DNA from 2 places in the Streptomyces sp. NPDC093260 genome. Region 1 is predicted to be linked to the other one. Evidence: riboswitches for the same ligand, from Rfam matches in the RefSeq annotation. Region 1 holds a riboswitch; the other holds the start of a gene.
What was found. A riboswitch is a leader RNA that binds a small molecule or an ion and turns the genes downstream of it on or off. The one in region 1 is predicted to bind S-adenosylmethionine.

Region 1 (10,119 bases):
GACGCGGGGCATACGCGGGGCGTGCGGGATGCGCGGGGCGTGCGGACCGGTGGGGCAGGCCGGGCCGGCCGTGGGGCACGTCGAGGAGTGCGGCCGGGCGAGTGTGGATAGGTTCGGCTCATGGGCAGCCACGAAACGGACTCGACCAACCCCGCCGCCTCCCTGCCGACCCCCGCCACCCAGGCCGGCCGGGACGGCCTCGCCGCCGTCCTCGCACGGCCGGACCGGGCGGTGATCGCACTCGACTTCGACGGCACGCTCGCCCCGATCGTGCCCGACCCCGACCAGGCCCGGGCGCACCCGGAGGCCGTACCGGTGCTCGCCGCGCTGGCCCCGAAGGTGGCCGCCGTCGCGGTGGTCACCGGCCGCCCGGCCGGCGTCGCGGTGCGCAACGGCGGCTTCGCGGGCGTACCCGGCCTGGAACACCTCGTCGTCCTCGGCCACTACGGGGCCGAACGCTGGGACGCCGCGACGGGCACCGTCACCGCGCCCGCCCCGCACCCCGGCGTCGCCGCCGTCCGCGCCGAACTGCCGGGCTTCCTGGACCGGATCGGCGCCTGGCAGGGCACCTGGACCGAGGAGAAGGGCCGCTCGCTGGCCGTCCACACCCGCCGTGCCGAGGACCCGCAGGCCGCCTACGACCTGCTGCGCGAGCCCCTCGCCGAACTCGCCGCCCGGCACGGCCTGATCGTGGAGCCGGGCCGGATGGTGCTGGAGCTGCGCCCGCCGGGCATGGACAAGGGCGTGGCCCTGTCGGACTACGTCCGCGCCCGGGGCGCCGCCTCCGTCCTCTACGCCGGCGACGACCTCGGCGACCTGCCCGCCTTCGCCGCGGTGGAGAAGCTGCGCGCCGACGGCGTACCGGGCCTGCTGGTGTGCAGCGGCAGCAGCGAGGTCACCGAGCTGTCCGAGCGGGCGGACCTGGTGGTGCCGGGACCGGCGGGCGTGGTCGAGCTGCTGCGGAACCTGGCGGACGCGCTGCCGTAGGCGGCGGGCCGTGAGGCCGTACCGGAAGGCCCCGGGGCGCGGCCCCGGGGGTGGTCGGTCTCAGAGTTCGTTCAGCTGGTCCAGGAACCACTGGGCGGGGGGCAGGGCCGTCGCCGCGGCGGCCAGGCGCTTGCTGCGCTCGGCCCGCTCCGGGCCCGCCATGCTCAGCGCCTCGTGCAGGGCGTCCGCGGTGCCGACCACGTCGTACGGGTTGACGACGATCGCGTCGTCCCCCAGCTCCGCGTACGCGCCCGCCTCCCGGGACAGCACCAGCGCGCAGCCCGCGTCGGAGACCACCGGGACCTCCTTGGCGACCAGGTTCATGCCGTCCCGGATCGGGTTGACCAGCGCCACGTCCGCGATCCGGTACGCCGCCAGCGACCGTGCGAAGTCGTCCTTGACGTGCAGGACGACCGGGGTCCAGCCGGGGGTGCCGTACCGCTCGTTGATCTCGTCCGCCACGCGCCGCACCTCGGCCGTGTACTCGCGGTAGACGGCCAGGTCCTGGCGGGAGGGGTAGGCGAAGGCGATGTGGACCACCCGTTCGCGCCACTCGGGCCGGTCCTCCAGGAGCTGCCGGTAGGCGAGCAGGCCGCGCACGATGTTCTTCGACAGCTCGGTGCGGTCCACCCGGACGATCGTGCGGCGCGCGCCGCCGTCGGGCGTCGTGCCGATCTCCTCGCGCAGCGCCGCCATCCGCTCCTTCACATCGGCGCGGTGCGAGCGCTCCCGCAGGAACTCCGCGTCCGCGCCGAGCCCGTGCACGCCGATCCGGGTGCCGCCGAGGCCGCCGGTCAGCGCCTCGCAGCAGCCGGCGAAGGCGTCCGCCCAGCGCCGGGTGAGGAAGCCGAGCCGGTCCGCGCCGAGCATGCCGCGCAGCACCTGCTCGGCGATGTCGTCGGGCAGCATCCGGAAGTAGTCGACCGGGGCCCACGGGGTGTGCGAGAAGTGCCCGATGCGCACATCGGGCCGGAAATCGCGCAGCATGCCCGGCACCAGCGTGAGGTGGTAGTCCTGCACCACCACGGCCGCGCCCTCGGCCGCCTCCTCCGCGAGGGCCTCGGCGAAGGCGCGGTTGTACGCCTCGTACGACGCCCACTGACGGCGGAACCCGGCGTCGAATACGGGTTCGAGTGGGGTCTGGTAGAGCATGTGGTGCACGAACCAGAGCACCGAGTTGGCGATGCCGTTGTAGGCGTCCGAGAACACGTCCGGGGCGATGTCGAGCATCCGGACCTGCTGGCCGCCGGTGTCCTCCGCCGGCAGCCGGCGCCCGCCCTCGAAGCGGCGCACCGCCTCCCGGTCGGCGTCGCCGAGCGCCGCGCACACCCAGACCGCGCCCGCGTCCGGGCCGATCGCGGAGAGCCCGGAGACCAGTCCGCCGCCGCCGCGTTTCGCGTGCAGCGTGCCCTCACCGCCGTCCGGGCGCAGTTCGTACGAAACCGGTCCGCGATTGGAGGCGACCAGCACCTCGGCACCGTGCGTTGCAGCCATGGTCCTGAACCTAGCCCGGGTCCCGAACACTCAAACGTGTGCGGGGACGGGGCGGGCGGGGATTCCGCCTGTCGGTGTCGGTGTCGGTGTCGGCAGGAAGGCCTGCGCGATCACCAGCCCGGTCGGCGACTGCTACGCCGAGGTCGGTTCCGCGCCGGCCGCCCCCTACGGCATGAGCACCTACGGCAAGGGCGGCGCGTACCTGACCCGCGAGCGGGACGCGGCGGGCCGCCGGAGCCGGTCGGACGGCGTACCCGGCTGATCCCCGGGCGTCCTGGGCCGGCTCCCGGCGGGGCCGGGGTCTGGTACCCGGGCGGCCCGCAGCCGCCCCGGGCCTCACGCCACCCGGCGTTCCGCGTATTCCGCGATCTCCGTCATCGGGGGGCGTTCCTCGGTGTCCACCGAGTAGGTGCGCGGCTCGAAGCCGTCCGCGCCGCGCTCGAACTGGGTGAGGGCGGGGCGGATCAGGTGGCCGCGGGCCAGGCGCAGCTGGGCGGTGCGGTAGATCGCGGCGGCCATCCGGCCGAGTGCCTGGCCGTCCTGGTGCCGGTGCAGGCGGACGCCCACGTCGACCTGGGCGAGCGCGTCCAGGCCGACCAGGTGCAGCGCGTCCACCAGCACCCCCAGCTCGACGCCGTAGCCGACGGGGAACGGCAGCTGCTCCAGCAGCGAGCGGCGGGCCGCGTACTCGCCGCCGAGCGGCTGCACGAAGCCGGCCAGCTGCGGCCAGTGCATGTTCAGCAGCGGGCGGGCCATCAGCTCGGTGACCCGGCCGCCCTGCCCGGCCGCGCTCGCGCCCGGCACGCTCAGCGGACGGTCGTACATCGCCTTGACCAGCTGCACCTCGGGGTCGGTGAGCAGCGGGCCGACGATGCCGGTGACGAAGTCGGCGGAGAACTCCCGCAGATCTGCGTCCACGAAGCACACGATGTCCCCGCCGGTGACCAGCAGCGAGCGCCACAGCACCTCGCCCTTGCCGGGCACCGCCGGGATACGGGGCAGGATCGCGTCGCGGTGCACCACCCGGGCGCCGGCCGCCGCGGCCACCTCGGAGGTCCGGTCGGTGGAGCCGGAGTCCACGACGACGATCTCGTCGACCAGCGGGACGCGCCGCACCAGCTCCTCGCGGATCACGGCGACGATCTCCCCGACCGTCGCCTCCTCGTTCAGCGCGGGCAGCACCACGCTGACCGTCGAGCCGCCGGCGCGCTTGGCGGCCAGGACCGTCCGCAGCGGGCGGTCGGCCACGGACCAGGAGCGCGTCCTCAGCCAGCGCTCGACTTCTTCCAGCACGGTCGACGGCTCCTCGTTCCTGCTAGGGCGTGTCAGGCGCGCCCGCACGGCGCGGATCACATCATCCTGTGATCTGTCTCGCGGTTCGGACGACTCTCTCTCACTGTCCCGGCCTTCGGTTACAGTCTTGAACAACGCGGATGACCATCGCATGCCGGGGTCGCCGCGACCCACAATCGAATACCGCTCATCCAGAGGGGCAGAGGGACACGGCCCGATGAAGCCCCGGCAACCCTCCAGCCGGTCTCGTAGATCGCCCGCCGCGATCGTTTCCGCGAGGCTCCCGGCTAGGGAAGGTGCCAAATCCGTCTCACGGCGAGATGCGTCGTGAGGAAGATGAGGAGAAAGGGCCTCGCCTCCATGGCTGTGCAGACAGTTGCAAGCAGCACCGACTCCACCGTAGACCTCGGCCCCGCCGCCGCGCTCAGCTGTCGCGAGTGCGGTCACCGCGTGCCCCTCGGCCCGGTCTTCGCCTGCGAGGAGTGTTTCGGCCCGCTGGAGATCGCCTACGACTTCTCGGCCTACGACACCGAGGAACTGCGCAAGCGCATCGAGGCCGGCCCCGCGAACATCTGGCGCTACGCCCCGCTGCTGCCCGTCCCCGCCGACGTGGCCGGCAAGCCGAACATCAACCCGGGCTGGACCAAGCTCGTCCAGGCCGACCGCCTCGCCGCCGAACTCGGCGTCGAGACCGGCAGGCTCTTCGTCAAGGACGACTCCGGAAACCCGACCCACTCCTTCAAGGACCGGGTCGTCGCCCAGGCCCTGGAGGCCGCCCGCGCCTTCGGCTTCACCACCCTGTCCTGCTCCTCCACCGGCAACCTGGCCGGCGCCGTCGGCGCCGCCGCCGCCCGTGCCGGCTTCCGCTCCTGCGTGTTCATCCCGCACGACCTGGAGCAGGGCAAGATCGTCATGGCGGCGGTCTACGGCGGCGAACTCGTCGGCATCGAGGGCAACTACGACGACGTGAACCGCTTCTGCTCCGAGCTGATCGGCGACCCGGCCGGCGAGGGCTGGGGCTTCGTCAACGTCAACCTGCGGCCGTACTACGCCGAGGGCTCCAAGACGCTGGCGTACGAGATCTGCGAGCAGCTCGGCTGGGAGCTGCCGGACCAGATCGTCGTCCCGATCGCCTCCGGCTCGCAGCTCACCAAGATCGACAAGGGGCTCCAGGAGCTGATCAGGCTCGGCCTGGTCGAGGACAGGCCGTACAAGATCTTCGGCGCCCAGGCCGAGGGCTGCTCGCCGGTGTCCACCGCCTACAAGGCCGGGCACGACGTGGTGCGGCCGCAGAAGCCGGACACCATCGCCAAGTCCCTGGCGATCGGCAACCCGGCCGACGGCCCCTATGTCCTGGACATCGCCCGGCGCACCGGCGGCGCGGTGGAGGACGTGACGGACGCGCAGGTGGTGGACGCCATCAAGCTGCTCGCCCGCACCGAGGGCATCTTCGCCGAGACGGCGGGCGGCGTGACCGTCGGCGTCACCAGGAAGCTGATCGAGGCCGGTCTCATCGACCCGGCGAAGACCACCGTCGTGCTCAACACCGGCGACGGCCTCAAGACCCTGGACGCGGTGGCGGGCACCGGCCTGACCGCGACCATCCGCCCGACCCTGGACTCCTTCCGAGAGGCTGGCCTCGCATCATGAGCGTGACCGTTCGCATCCCCACCATCCTGCGCACCTACACCGGCGGCCAGGCCGAGGTGAGCGCCGAGGGCGCGACCCTCGCCGAGGTCATCGCCGACCTGGAGAAGAACCACACGGGCATCTCCGCGCGTGTCCTGGACGACCAGGGCAAGCTGCGCCGCTTCGTCAACGTCTACGTCAACGACGACGACGTGCGCTTCGAGCAGGGCCTCGGGACGGCCACGCCGGACGGCGCCGGTGTGTCGATCATCCCGGCGGTCGCCGGCGGCTGAGTCTTACCCTGGGTAATCCCGATTACCCGTTGTTCACCGGGCTGCCCCCTCCGTGAGAGAAGCGGAGGGGGCAGTTCTGCGTGATTGAGCGCGGTAGAGTTGGGGAACGCGCTCCTGATCCGAGGATCAGGAAGCCCGCTTTTTCTGCCGCACGACGATGAGAAGTAGCCAAAGTGCGCTCACTTTCCGCGGCATTTGTCTTTTTTGTGAGGCCCGAGTTGCCCTGAATCGGGGCGAATTCTCACCACATTCCGGACCGCTCCCGTCCAGAATTCTCGTCCGATTGACCTGTTGCAGACGGCAGTTGGACAGATACATTCAGCCGCGGTCGACGCGTTCCGGCGCACGCCCCCGTCCACGGGGGGTGAGGTCTGACCCGGATCCGCGAAGTGTGGATCTGTGCAAGGGCCAGTAATAGGGGAGTTAGGCATGGCTCAGGGCACCGTCAAGTGGTTCAACGCGGAGAAGGGGTACGGCTTCATCGCGGTCGACGGTGGTGCGGACGTCTTCGTCCACTACAGCGCGATCCAGATGGACGGCTACCGCTCGCTGGAAGAGGGTCAGCGGGTCGAGTTCGAGATCTCGCAGGGCCAGAAGGGTCCGCAGGCCGACATGGTCCGCGTGACGGCCTGAATCGCGCGGCCACCGCAAGCGTTCTTCGGAAGGGCCCGCACCGCCATCGGCGGTGCGGGCCCTTCGCTGTGCGCGCGGGCGCGCGCCGGGTGGGGCGGGGACGCGTGCGCGCCCGGCCGGCGGCCCGTGTTCGCGGGGGGCTGAGCGGGGTGTCGTAGTCGCCGAAGGCGCTTGCACTCTCGGGGGTCGAGTGCTAATCATTGCGTTAGCACTCTGAAGGTGAGAGTGACAACGAGGACCGGGTCGGTGAGGCCCGCGAGCCGGGTGGGGCAAGGAACCACGAGGCACGCGAGCCGTCCGTCGCGGGCGCGGGCGCGGTCCGAAGGAATCACCCCCAGTCCTGGAGGGACCACTTCACATGGCCAAGATCATCGCGTTCGACGAGGAGGCGCGGCGAGGCCTCGAGCGCGGCATGAACCAGCTCGCGGACGCCGTCAAGGTGACCCTCGGCCCCAAGGGCCGTAACGTCGTCCTCGAGAAGAAGTGGGGCGCTCCCACGATCACCAACGACGGTGTCTCCATCGCCAAGGAGATCGAGCTCGAGGACCCGTACGAGAAGATCGGCGCCGAGCTGGTCAAGGAAGTCGCCAAGAAGACGGACGACGTCGCCGGCGACGGTACGACCACCGCCACCGTCCTCGCCCAGGCGCTGGTCCGCGAGGGCCTGCGCAACGTGGCCGCCGGCGCCAACCCGATGGCCCTGAAGCGCGGTATCGAGAAGGCCGTCGAGGCCGTCTCCGCCGCCCTGCTCGACCAGGCCAAGGAGGTCGAGACCAAGGAGCAGATCGCCTCCACCGCCTCCATCTCCGCCGCCGACACCCAGATCGGCGAGCTGATCGCCGAGGCCATGGACAAGGTCGGCAAGGAAGGCGTCATCACCGTCGAGGAGTCGCAGACCTTCGGTCTGGAGCTCGAGCTCACCGAGGGCATGCGCTTCGACAAGGGCTACATCTCCGCCTACTTCGCGACCGACATGGAGCGCATGGAGGCGGTGCTCGAGGACCCGTACATCCTCATCGCCAACTCCAAGATCTCCTCGGTCAAGGACCTGCTCCCGCTGCTGGAGAAGGTCATGCAGTCGGGCAAGCCGCTGCTGATCATCGCCGAGGACGTCGAGGGCGAGGCCCTGTCGACCCTGGTCGTGAACAAGATCCGCGGCACCTTCAAGTCCGTCGCCGTCAAGGCCCCGGGCTTCGGCGACCGCCGCAAGGCCATGCTCGGCGACATCGCCATCCTCACGGGCGGCGAGGTCATCTCCGAGGAGGTCGGCCTCAAGCTGGAGAACGCCACCCTCGACCTGCTGGGCAAGGCCCGCAAGGTGGTCATCACCAAGGACGAGACCACCATCGTCGACGGCGCCGGCTCCTCCGAGCAGGTGAGCGGCCGCGTGAACCAGATCCGCGCCGAGATCGAGAACAGCGACTCCGACTACGACCGCGAGAAGCTGCAGGAGCGCCTGGCGAAGCTCGCCGGCGGTGTCGCGGTCATCAAGGCCGGCGCCGCCACCGAGGTGGAGCTGAAGGAGCGCAAGCACCGCATCGAGGACGCCGTGCGCAACGCCAAGGCGGCCGTCGAGGAGGGCATCGTCGCCGGTGGTGGCGTGGCCCTGCTCCAGGCCTCCCAGGTGTTCGAGAAGCTGGAGCTGGAGGGTGACGAGGCCACCGGCGCCGCCGCCGTCAAGCTGGCGCTCGAGGCCCCGCTGAAGCAGATCGCCGTCAACGCCGGCCTCGAGGGCGGCGTCGTGGTGGAGAAGGTGCGCAACCTGACCCCGGGCCACGGCCTGAACGCCGCGACCGGAGAGTACGTCGACCTGGTCGCCGAGGGCATCATCGACCCGGCGAAGGTGACGCGCTCCGCGCTGCAGAACGCCGCGTCGATCGCCGCGCTGTTCCTCACCACCGAGGCCGTCATCGCCGACAAGCCGGAGAAGGCCGCCGCGCCCGCCGGTGGCGGCATGCCGGGCGGTGACATGGACTTCTGATCCTCCCCGAGGATCGGACCCGTCCGTCGCACACCGAGGGCGGCGTCCCCTGTCTCACCGACAGGGGACGCCGCCCTCGGGCGTGTTCCGGGTCACTTCGCGGGGGCGGCGGAATACAAGGGCGGCCGCCGGTGTCAGACTCCGTGCGTATGCACATGCACATACCACTGGGTATCGAGTCCTGCACAGGAGCCCCCACATGAGCGTCACCACCTCCGAGCCCACGCCCGGCCCCGCCCCCGAGCCGGCCTCCCGCGCGGCCCGGGTCCTGGCCCGGCCCATCACGCTGAACGGCCTGACCGTCCCCAACCGGATCGCGATGGCGCCGATGACCCGCATGTTCTCCCCGGGCGGCGTCCCCGGCGAGGACGTGGTGTCGTACTACGCCCGCCGCGCCGCCGCCGGGGTGGGGCTGATCGTCACCGAGGGCACCTACGTGGGCCACCCCTCGGCCGGTGAGAGCAGCCGGGTGCCGCGGTTCCACGGCACGGAGCAGCTCGCCGGGTGGGCGAAGGTCGCCGACGCCGTGCACGCGGCGGGCGGCACGATCGTCCCGCAGCTGTGGCACATCGGCATGGTCCGCAAGCCGGGCCGGCCGCCGTTCGCGGACGCCCCGCCGGTCGGCCCGTCCGGGCTGCGCGTCGACGGCACCGAGGGCGAGGGCAAGGCGATGACGCAGCAGGACGTGGACGACGTCATCGCCGCGTTCGCCGAGTCGGCCGCCGCGGCCGAGCGCATCGGCTTCGACGGCGTCGAGATCCACGGCGCCCACGGCTATCTGCTCGACCAGTTCCTGTGGGCGGGCACCAACCGCCGCACCGACGCCTACGGCGGCGACCCGGTGGCCCGCACCAGGTTCGCCGCCGAACTCGTGGCGGCGGTCCGCGCGGCCGTCTCGCCCGACTTCCCGATCCTCTTCCGCTACTCGCAGTGGAAGCAGGAGGCCTACGACGCGCGACTCGCCGAGACCCCGGCGGAGCTGGAGGCCATCCTCACCCCGATCGCCGAGGCCGGCGTGGACGTCTTCCACGCCTCCACCCGCCGCTACTGGGTGCCCGAGTTCGACGGCTCCGACCTCAACCTCGCGGGCTGGACGAAGAAGATCACCGGCAAGCAGGTCATCACGGTCGGCTCGGTCGGCCTGGACGGCGACTTCATCAAGGCGTTCCAGGGCGAGGGCGCGTCCCTGGGCAGCCTCGACAACCTCCTGGACCGTCTGGAGCGCGACGAGTTCGACATGGTCGCCGTGGGTCGCGCGCTCCTCCAGGACCCGCAGTGGGCGGCGAAGGTCCTCGCGGACCGCTACGACGACCTGAAGCCGTACGACGCGGCGTCGCTGACGACGCTGAGCTGACCCGGCCCGGCCGGCGAGCCGCCCCTGGAGGGGTGGCCGCGGCGGGGCCGGGCGCGGGGGGACGGTGGCGGCGGCGGTGACGGCCGCCGCCACGCTCCCTTCGCCGCGCCTGCGGCGGACTCCGCCGGGCGCGGCGGTGCCCGCGACGGGTCCCGGCGGCGTGCGGCCGGGCGGTGACCAGTAGGGGCTTTCCCTTGCTTAAGTCAATCAATCTCGATTATGGTTGCCTGAGTCAAGTACCTCTGCCCTCGACGGAGTCGTCCCCATGTCCGACGCCCCTGCCCGGCCCATCGCGGTCGAGGCCCCGCCCCGACCCCGGGCCGTCGTGGCCGTGCTGGCCTTCGGCGGGATCGTGGTCTCGCTGATGCAGACCCTGGTCATCCCGATCGTCGCGGAGCTGCCCACGCTCCTGCACGCCGCCGCGTCGGACACCGCCTGGGTCGTCACCGCCACGC
Region 2 (10,119 bases), on a different contig from region 1:
AGGCGTCGCCGGAGGTCCGTGCGAAGGTCCACGCGGACTTCAAGCAGGGCGCCAAGGAATCGGCGATCGGCCGCCGGCCGCTGATCCGCAACACCATGCTGGGCGCGCTCACCCTGGTGCCGCTGTCCGGTCTGTTCCTGCTGCGCGACCTGGGCCCGCTGCCCAAGGAGACGCTGCGGCACACCCTGTGGGCCAAGGGCAAGCGCCTGGTCAACATGAACACCAACCAGCCGCTGCGTCCCGAGGACGTCGCCGTGGGTTCGCTCACCTTCGCCATGCCCGACGGGCTGAAGGAGACGGACGAGGAGTTCCAGACCGAGATCGCCAAGGCGGCGCTGATGATCGTCCGGCTCCAGCCGGACAACATCAAGGACAAGCGCGAGCTGGAGTGGTCGCACGAGGGCGTCGTGGCCTACTCGAAGATCTGCACCCACGTGGGCTGCCCGATCTCCCTGTACGAGCAGCAGACGCATCACGTGCTGTGCCCGTGCCACCAGTCCACCTTCGACCTCTCCGACGGTGCCCGAGTGATCTTCGGCCCGGCCGGTCACGCCCTTCCGCAGCTGCGCATCGGCGTGGACAGCGAGGGTTACCTCCAGGCGCTCGGCGACTTCGAGGAGCCCGTCGGTCCTGCATTCTGGGAGCGCGGATGAGTACTACAGCGAGCAACGAGACCCGCTCGCGCGGGAAGGCGCCGGCCGGCGAGAAGCTCGCCGACTGGGCCGACGGCCGGCTGGGCATCTACAGCCTGGCCAAGGCCAACATGCGCAAGATCTTCCCCGACCACTGGTCGTTCATGCTGGGTGAGGTCTGCCTCTACAGCTTCCTGATCATCATCCTCACGGGTGTGTATCTGACGCTGTTCTTCCACCCCTCGATGAACGAGGTGGTGTACCACGGCAGCTACGTCCCGCTCCAGGGACAGCTGATGAGCGAGGCGTTCAACTCGACCCTGCACATCTCCTTCGAGGTGCGCGGTGGTCTGCTCATCCGGCAGATCCACCACTGGGCCGCGCTGGTCTTCCTGGCCGGCATGTTCGTGCACATGATGCGCGTGTTCTTCACCGGCGCGTTCCGCAAGCCGCGTGAGGTCAACTGGCTGTTCGGCTTCCTGCTGTTCGTCCTCGGCATGTTCACCGGCTTCACCGGTTACTCGCTCCCGGACGACCTGCTCTCCGGCACCGGTGTCCGCTTCATGGAGGGCGCGATCCTGTCCGTGCCGATCATCGGCACGTACATCTCGTACTTCCTGTTCGGCGGCGAGTTCCCCGGTCACGACTTCGTGGCCCGGTTCTACTCGATCCACATCCTGCTGCTGCCGGGCATCATGCTCGGTCTGGTGGTCGGCCACCTGATCCTGGTCTTCTACCACAAGCACACGCAGTTCGCGGGTCCCGGCAAGACGAACAACAACGTCGTCGGCATGCCGCTGCTGCCGGTCTACATGGCCAAGGCCGGAGGCTTCTTCTTCCTGGTCTTCGGCGTCATCGCGGTGATCGCCGCGATCGCCCAGATCAACCCGATCTGGGCCATCGGCCCCTACCGGCCGGACCAGGTGTCCACCGGCGCCCAGCCCGACTGGTACATGGGCATGGCCGAGGGTCTGATCCGCGCGATGCCGGGCTGGGAGATCAACTTCTGGGGTCACACCCTGGTCCTGGGCGTGTTCATCCCGCTGGTGCTGTTCGGCGTGGTCCTCGCGGCGATCGCCCTGTACCCGTTCATCGAGTCCTGGGTCACCGGCGACAAGCGCGAGCACCACATCCTGGACCGCCCGCGCAACGTCCCGACCCGCACGGCCTTCGGCGCCGCGTGGATCGCCTGGTACTTCGTGCTGCTGGTCGGCGGTGGCAACGACCTGTGGGCCACCCACTTCCACCTGTCGATCAACGCGATCACCTGGTTCGTCCGCATCGCGTTCTTCGTGGTGCCGGTCATCACCTTCGTCGTCACCAAGCGGATCTGCCTCGGCCTCCAGCGCCGGGACAAGGACAAGGTGCTGCACGGCCGCGAGTCCGGCATCATCAAGCGCCTGCCGCACGGTGAGTTCATCGAGGTGCACGAGCCGCTCAGCCAGGAGCAGCTGTACACCCTCACGGCCCACCACCAGTACGAGCCGGCCGAGATCGGCCCGACGGTCGACGAGAACGGCGTCGAGCGCAAGGTGTCGGGTACGGCCAAGCTGCGCGCCAAGCTCAGCAAGGCCTACTACGGCGAGGACAACCAGATCCCGAAGCCGACTGTCGAGGAGTACAAGGAGATCACGAGTGGCCACGGCCACCACTGATCACTGACCCCTGAGCGTCGCCACGCCACGGTCGAAGGGCCCCGTCCGAACCCCGGACGGGGCCCTTCGCCGTGTGCCGGGGCGGATAGGGTGAAAGCTGACTTGCGACCGAGCGTCCCGGAGCCGGGGCGCCTACCCAGGAGCGGCTTATGAGCGCTGTGACCCCCGCCGGAGGCGACACCGCGGCGGCCCGTTCCTGGCCCGCCGTACTGAACGGTCTGCTGGAGGGCCGTGACCTCAGGGCCGACGACACGGCCTGGGCCATGGACCGGATCATGGGCGGGGAGGCGACGGACGCACAGATCGCCGGCTTCGCGGTGGCGCTGCGCGCCAAGGGCGCCACGGTCGAGGAGATCACCGGTCTGGTGCGCACGATGTACGAGCACGCGAACGTGATCAAGGTGCCGGGCGACACCGTCGACATCGTCGGCACCGGCGGCGACGGCGCCAAGACGGTGAACATCTCCACCATGTCCTCGATCGTCGTCGCCGGCACCGGCGCGAAGGTCGTCAAGCACGGCAACCGGGCCGCGTCCTCCGCCTCCGGCGCCTCCGACGTGCTGGAGAAGCTCGGCGTCAACCTCGACCTCACCCCGCGTCGGGTGGTCGAGGTCGCCGAGGAGGCCGGGATCACCTTCTGCTTCGCGGTGAAGTTCCACCCGGCCCTGCGTCATGTGGGCGCCGCGCGCGGCCAGTTGGGCATCCGGACGGTGTTCAACCTGCTCGGTCCGCTGACCAACCCGGCCAAGGTGCGCTCCCAGGCGGTGGGCGTCGCCGTGGCCCACGAGGCACCGATCGTCGCGGGCGTCTTCGCCGAACGCGGCAACTCCTCGCTGGTCTTCCGGGGCGACGACGGCCTGGACGAGCTGACCACGACGGCCACCTCCCGGGTGTGGGTGGTCCGCGACGGGCAGGTCGCCGAGGAGGCCTTCGACCCGCGGGACGTGGGCCTGGACCTGGTGCCCGTGGAGGCGCTGCGCGGCGCCGACGCGTCGTACAACGCGGAGGTGGCCCGCCGGCTGCTGGACGGCGAGCGGGGGCCCGTACGGGACGCCGTGCTGCTGAACTCGGCGGCGGCCCTGGTGGCCCTCAGTCCCGGCTCCGGGACGCTGGCGGAGCAGATCCGGGCCGGCATGGAGCGGGCGGCGGAGTCCATCGACTCGGGGGCGGCCCGGCGCACGCTGGAGCGCTGGGTGGCCGCGAGCAACGCCTGACGGCCCGTAGGGGCGACCGGCGGTTCCTCAGGACCCTTCGCGGTCCCGCGATCCGGACAGGGGTTGCGGGACCGCGATCAGTTCGCGTACGTTCCTGTCCAGGTCATGAGTGACAGCCATGTGGCCCCGGCCGGCTGTCCGGCAACCCTCCGTCCGTGGCGGGGTGCCCCGGGTGAAGACCAGGCCGTAGGCAGCGAGGTCTACGGCAAGCGCGGACCCCTCGCACACTTGTCGAGTGTGGGGCCAGGGGTCCTGGTCGTACGAGGGAGCCTTCCGTGAGCAAGCGAATGCGCTAGGGCCTGCGCCCCGCCTCCGCGTACACCTCTTTTTCCACCGCGCTCGAGGCGCGTCATGCCGTGTGCCGCGTCATGGCCGCTCGCTCGGTGAATTCAGCCTGCTTTCACGGGAGTTCGCCATGTCTGTCTCCACTGTTGCCGCCGACCGGTCCGTTTGTGCCCCGCTGCCCGTTCTGGGACGGGATGTCACCGTGCCGCTGGTGACCGGCGGCGAGGTCGGCTACGCCGCGCTCGACTACGCGGCCAGCGCCCCCGCCCTCCAGCGCGTCTGGGACGACGTGGTCGCCTACGCGCCCTACTACGGCAGCGTCCACCGCGGCGCCGGCTACCTCTCGCAGCTGTCCACCGACCTGTTCGAGAACGCCCGCCGGACGGTCGCGGAGTTCCTCGGCTGCCGCGCGGACGACCAGGTGGTCTTCACCCGCTCCACCACCGACTCGCTCAACCTCCTGGCCCGCGCCCTGCCCGCCGACTGCCGCGTCTTCGTCTTCGAGACCGAGCACCACGCCTCGCTGCTGCCCTGGCGCGAGGCGCAGGTGACGTACCTGAACGCCCCGCGCACCCCCGAGCAGGCGGTGGCGACCCTGGAGCGGGCGCTGGCCGACCGCACCGTACCGATCGAAGGGGGCCACGGTCCCGCCCTGGTCTGCGTGACCGGCGCCTCCAACGTCACCGGCGAGCTGTGGCCGGTGCGCGAGCTGGCCGCCGCCGCCCACGCGCACGGCGCCCGGATCGTCCTGGACGCCGCCCAGCTCGCCCCGCACCACCCGGTCTCCGTGACGGACCTGGACGTCGACTGGGTCGCCTTCTCCGGCCACAAGCTGTACGCCCCGTTCGGCGCCGGAGTGCTGGCGGGCCGCGCGGACTGGCTGCGCGAGGCCGAGCCGTACCTCGCGGGCGGCGGCGCGAGCCGCCGGGTCTCCCGGCGCACCGACGGGGGCGTGGACGTGGAGTGGCACGACAGCGCCGCCCGCCACGAGGCCGGCTCCCCGAACGTCATCGGCGCCTACTCCATCGCCTCCGCCTGCAAGGCGCTCACCGAGGCCGGCTTCGACTCCCTGGTGGCCCGCGAGCGGTACCTGATCGGCAAGGTGCGGGCGGGACTGGCCGAGGTCCCCGAGGTCAGGGTGCTGTCGCTGTTCGGCGACGACGCCCCGCGGGTCGGCGTGATCTCGTTCGTCGTCGAGGGCTGGAACAGCTCCCACTTCGCCGCCGCGCTCTCCGCGGAGTACGGCATCGGGGTGCGCGACGGACTGTTCTGCGCCCACCCGCTGGTGCGCACGCTGCTCGGCAGCGACCCGCAGAGCCAGGGCGAGTGCGGCGCGCCCGAGGCCGCGCCCGGCGAGAAGTCCCTCAACGCCGTCCGCGTCAGCTTCGGCGCCGGCACCCCCGACGAGCACGTCGAGCGGTTCGTGACGGCGGTGCGGGAACTGGTCCGCGACGGCGCGAAGTGGCGCTACCGCACGGAGGACGGCCGCTGCGTCCCGGCGGTGTGATCCCGCACGGGCCTCAGGAGGCGGCGGTACGCCCGGTCAGGAGTCCAGGCCGATGGCGAACGCCGCCTCCAGGTCGTGCTGCGAGTACGTCCGGAACGCCACGTGCGTGTCCGTCGCCTCCACGCCGGGGATCTTGCTGATCCGGCCCGGGATGATCTCCGCCAGGTCCTCGTGCTGCCGCACCCGCACCATGGCGATCAGGTCGTAGGTGCCGGTGACGGAGAAGACCTCGCTCACGCTCTCCAGCGAGGCGATCCGCTCGGCGATCTCGGGAATCCGGTCCACACTGGTCTTGATGAGGACGATCGCGGTGATCACGGCTGGTTCTCTCCCTCGGGGGCCGGAGCGGGGCTGCCCTTCACTCTAGTCGTCCGCCCGGCGCCCACCAGCGCCCCGCCGGGCCGCCGCCCGCGGCGCCCCCGCCCGCCGTGACGGACCCACGCGAACAGGAACCCGAGCCCGAAGCCCACCACGTGCGCCAGGTACGCCACCCCCGGGCCCTGGCCCGCCCGGCCCGCCGCCAGCCACTGGAGGGCCGCCCAGAACGGCAGCACCACCCAAGCGGGCAGCCTGAGCGGCAGGAAGAACAGGAACGGCAGCACGCTCGTCACCCTGGCCCTGGGGAACAGGTAGAGGAAGGCGCCGAGGACCGCCGAGATCGCCCCCGAGGCGCCCACCAGGGTCTGGTCCGAGGCGGAGTGGGCGAGCGCGTAGCCGACCAGCGCGAGATAGCCGCAGCCGGTGTAGAAGAGCGTGAACCGGACCCGGCCCATGCGCTCCTCGGTCATCGCCCCGAAGACGTGCAGGAAGAGCATGTTGCCGAGCAGGTGCACCCAGCTGCCGTGCACGAACAGGGCCGTCGCCGGGGTGAGGGCGGCGCGGGCGGAGCCGGTGAACAGCTCGGCGGGGATCACGCCCCAGCGCCGGAAGTAGGCCTGCTGCGCGGCGAGCAGCGCGTCCCCGGAGCCGTGGGCGGGATTCAGGCCCCCGGCCGGGCCGATCGCGAAGACCAGGCAGCACAGGACGATCAGCGTCCTCGTCACCGGTGCCCGCGTGCTCCGTACCGCCCGCAGGGTTCCGACCGCCCGGACGGCCACCGTGTTCCTGTACCCGATCATGTGCACAGAGCATGGCGTAACGGGACGCATCCGCACAGACCGCCTCGCCGCCGTGGACACCCGGGCGGCGAGGGGCCGCCAGGCCGTAGGGTTACGAGCCAGCGCTCCAGGGAAGCTGGCGCGTCACGGAGACCAGAAGGAAAGTGAAGCCACGATGACGGTTCCCCTGCCGACCGCCACGACGCGGTGGCGCTGCACCCTCTGCGGCAACCTCACCCGCTTCGACGTGACGCGCTCGTCGAAGGTCGTCGAGTACGTCCATCTGGATCTGGCCGGCGAGCCGAGCGTCGAGGAGCGCGAAGTGGTCAGTGAGACCATCGAGTCGGTGCGCTGCCGCTGGTGCAACGCGGTGGACAAGGTGGAACTCGTGGACAGGCCGGGCGCCGGCTCCTGAGCGGAGCGGGCCCCGCACAGGCGATCCCCGGACGGGGGTCCGGCAAGGCATTGGGGTGAGGATGGTGGAGACACGAGGCGGGGAGCCGGACGACGGCGCCGCTGAGGTGCTCGACCGTTCCCTGCCCGACGGCGTGCGGCGCCGGGTCGTGCAGATCGTGGCCGACGCCTTCGGCCGGCTGACCGTCGCCGAGCTGCCGGCCCAGCTGCGCCAGTACGCCCGGTTCGCGCCCAACCGCCGGGCCAAGTTCGCCGGCAACGCGATGGCGGCGGCCCTGGAGGGCGACACGCTGTTCCGCCAGCGCGTGGGGGAGAAGTTCAGAGAGGCCGAGCCGGAGCTGTCCGGCGCCCTGGAATCCGGCTCCCCGCCCCCGGCCGCGGACCCGCTCGACGTGGCGGCCGCGGCCTATGTGCTGCGCCCGCCGGGCTGGGTGAAGCTGGTGACCGCCGCCGGCGAGGAGGTCCAGCGGGCCCACGCCGAACGCGTCGAGGAGGAGAGCCGGGCCGAGCTGGAGCGGCTGCGCGCCGAACTGGCGGCGGCCCGCGAGCAGACCCGTGCGGAGACCGAGCGGCTGCGCGCCGAGCTGGACTCGGCCCGCAAGGAGACCGAGGCCCTGCACCGCAAGCTGCGCGCCGCGCACAGCGACGTCAAGCGCGGCGAGGCGGCGCTGCGCAAGGCGCTGGCCGGGATCGAGGCGGCGCGCGCCGAGGGGCAGACGCAGGTGTCGGCCGCCGAGAGCGAGACCCGGCGGCTCAAGGCGCGCCTCGCCGAGGCGGAGTCCGCCCTGGAGGCCACCCGCAGGGCGGCCCGCGAGGGGCGCAGCGTGGAGGACATGCGGGTACGGCTGCTGCTGGACACCGTCCTCGACGCGGCCCAGGGGCTGCGCCGGGAGCTGGCACTGCCGCCGGTGTCGGTGCGGCCGGCCGAGACCGTGGACGCGGTGGAGCCGGGGCGGATGACCCCGAAGGACATCGCGGCCCGCGCGCTGTCCGAGCACGACCCGGCGGTACTGGACCAGCTGCTGGCTCTGCCGCAGGCGCATCTGGTCGTGGACGGCTACAACGTCACCAAGACCGGCTATCCGCAGATGCCGCTGGAGAAGCAGCGGCTCAGGCTGCTCGGGCAGCTCTCGCAGCTCGCCGCACAGACCGGTGCGGAGGTCACCTGCGTCTTCGACGGGGCGGAACTGGTCGCGCCGGTGCTGCTCGCGCCGCCACGCGGGGTGCGGGTGCTGTTCTCCAAGCCCGGGGTGACCGCCGACGAGCTGATCCGCCAGCTGGTCCGGGCCGAGCCCCCCGGCCGCCCGGTCATCGTCGCCTCCACCGACCGCGAGGTCGCCGACGGCGTGGCGAAGGCGGGCGCCCGCCCGGTGGCCTCGGCGATGCTCCTGAAGCGCTTCTCCGGCGGCTGAGGCGGGTGCGGGGCGCGGCGCCCCGGGGCGCGGGGCCGCGGCGGGCAACCGGAAACGGACATAAGGCGTTTCACTCCGCAATCCCAGCGTAGGGGTTTAACGCCCGAATTGGCGGGCGTGCCGCGCGACCCTGCGTCAACCTGGGTTCACTTCTCGTGAGTTGAGTGCAAAGAAACCTCTCGGGGGGCGGTATTTTCTGCTGTGGGATTTGAATTCATCACGATGAGGTCACTAGGGTCTGCCTTCGAACCTCCAAGCGGGTGATCACCCAAAAGAAGGAGATCGCTTCCGTGGCGTCCCACCGTCGACCCAAACAGCCCAGCCGCGCACGTGTGACCGTGCTCACCGCCACCGCAGCGGCCGCCGTCGCGATCAGCGCACAGGCGGCCAACGCGGCGCCCAGCGCGAAGCCGAGCAAGGACGAGGTCAAGTCCAAGGTCGACAAGCTCTACGAGGAGGCCGAGCAGGCCACCGAGAAGTACAACGGGGCCAAGGAGAAGCAGGAGAAGCTCCAGAAGGAGATCTCCACCATCCAGGACAACGTCGCCCGAGGCCAGCAGGACCTCAACAAGCTGCGCGACGGCATCGGTTCGATGGCGGCCGGCCAGTACCGCACCGGCGGCATCGACCCCTCGCTCCAGCTGTTCCTGTCCGCCGACCCGGACGACTACCTGGACAAGGCCTCCACGCTGGACCAGGTCAGCGGCCAGCAGGCCGACGGTCTGAAGAAGATCCAGGACAAGCAGCGCGAACTCGCCCAGGAGCGCGCCGAGGCCACCGCCAAGCTCAAGGACCTCTCCGCCACCCGGACCGAGCTCGGCAACAAGAAGAAGGAAGTCCAGAGCAAGCTCGCCGAGGCGCAGAAGCTGCTCAACTCCCTCACCGCGCAGGAGAAGGCGGCCCTGGCCGCCGAGCAGAACCGCGCCAGCCGGGCCAGCGAGCGGGCCGCCCTCAACAGCGACACCGGCAACCCCGGCAAGATCTCCGCCGGTTCCGGCCGCGCCGGCGCCGCCTTCTCCGCGGCGCAGAGCAAGATAGGCTCCGCCTACGTCTACGGCGCCACCGGGCCGTCCTCCTTCGACTGCTCGGGCCTCACCTCGTGGGCCTACGCGCAGGCCGGCGTCTCCATCCCGCGCACCTCCGAGTCGCAGGCCAACATCGGCCAGCGGATCTACTCGCAGAGCCAGCTCCAGGTCGGCGACCTCGTCTTCTTCTACGGCGACCTGCACCACGTCGGCCTGTACGCGGGCAACGGCCAGGTGCTGCACGCCCCGCACACCGGAGCCGTCGTGCGCTACGAGGCCATGGGCAACATGCCCTTCCAGTTCGGCGTCCGCGTCTGACGCCACACCGGCCCGGACCGCCGTCCGGATCACGCCGCCGTACCGCCCGAACGGGCGAATCACAGCGGCCCGCACCGACCCCGCGCCCCGCCTCTGACCTGTGTCGGAGGCGGGGCGCCGTGCTGTGCGCGCACCGAGGCGTTTTGGCCGGTGCGTCACCGCGCGGCTACTGTCTGCCGCGTTTCCCCGCCGCCGGAGCGCACCGCCCCGCTGCGGCCGGGAACGCCAACCGTCAGCCAGTGGAGGGAGTTCGGCTTCCCGTGGGGTCTCATCGCCGCCGTGCGCCGTCCGGGTCGGTCCGCGGCGCCGGCACCGCCGCCAGTGTCCTGTCCGTCACGGCCGCCGCCCTCGGCGCCCTGCCGGCCGGCGCCGCACCCGCCGCGCCCGCCACACCGCACGGCGACGCCCGGACCGAGGTCGACCGCCTCTACCAGGAGGCCGAGAAGGCGACCGAGTCCTACGACCGGGCCGACGAACGCGCCGACGCCCTGCGCCGTGAGGTGCACGACCGGCAGGACCGCATCGCCCGCCGGCAGCTGCGCGTCAACGACCTGCGGGAC

Region 2: another riboswitch for S-adenosylmethionine. It lies ahead of AB0N63_RS10570 (aminotransferase class V-fold PLP-dependent enzyme); the one in region 1 lies ahead of thrC (threonine synthase).

Annotation. Positions count from the first base shown of each region.
Region 1 covers NZ_JBFBEK010000003.1:115,198-125,316, forward strand. Annotated here, with positions in the region: gene otsB (trehalose-phosphatase) at 121-987, shown strand; gene AB0N63_RS04805 (trehalose-6-phosphate synthase) at 1,048-2,481, opposite strand; gene AB0N63_RS04810 (glucosyl-3-phosphoglycerate synthase) at 2,818-3,774, opposite strand; SAM riboswitch class I at 3,959-4,117, shown strand; gene thrC (threonine synthase) at 4,135-5,424, shown strand; gene AB0N63_RS04820 (MoaD/ThiS family protein) at 5,421-5,696, shown strand; gene AB0N63_RS04825 (cold-shock protein) at 6,126-6,329, shown strand; gene groL (chaperonin GroEL) at 6,688-8,310, shown strand; gene AB0N63_RS04835 (NADH:flavin oxidoreductase) at 8,510-9,664, shown strand; gene AB0N63_RS04840 (MFS transporter) at 9,930-10,119, shown strand, end outside.
Region 2 covers NZ_JBFBEK010000006.1:230,595-240,713, reverse strand. Annotated here, with positions in the region: gene AB0N63_RS10585 (Rieske 2Fe-2S domain-containing protein) at 1-653, shown strand, start outside; gene AB0N63_RS10580 (cytochrome bc complex cytochrome b subunit) at 650-2,287, shown strand; gene trpD (anthranilate phosphoribosyltransferase) at 2,437-3,501, shown strand; SAM riboswitch class IV at 3,603-3,719, shown strand; gene AB0N63_RS10570 (aminotransferase class V-fold PLP-dependent enzyme) at 3,917-5,293, shown strand; gene AB0N63_RS10565 (Lrp/AsnC ligand binding domain-containing protein) at 5,330-5,611, opposite strand; gene AB0N63_RS10560 (rhomboid family intramembrane serine protease) at 5,608-6,411, opposite strand; gene AB0N63_RS10555 (hypothetical protein) at 6,566-6,805, shown strand; gene AB0N63_RS10550 (NYN domain-containing protein) at 6,867-8,216, shown strand; gene AB0N63_RS10545 (C40 family peptidase) at 8,507-9,559, shown strand; gene AB0N63_RS10540 (NlpC/P60 family protein) at 9,820-10,119, shown strand, end outside.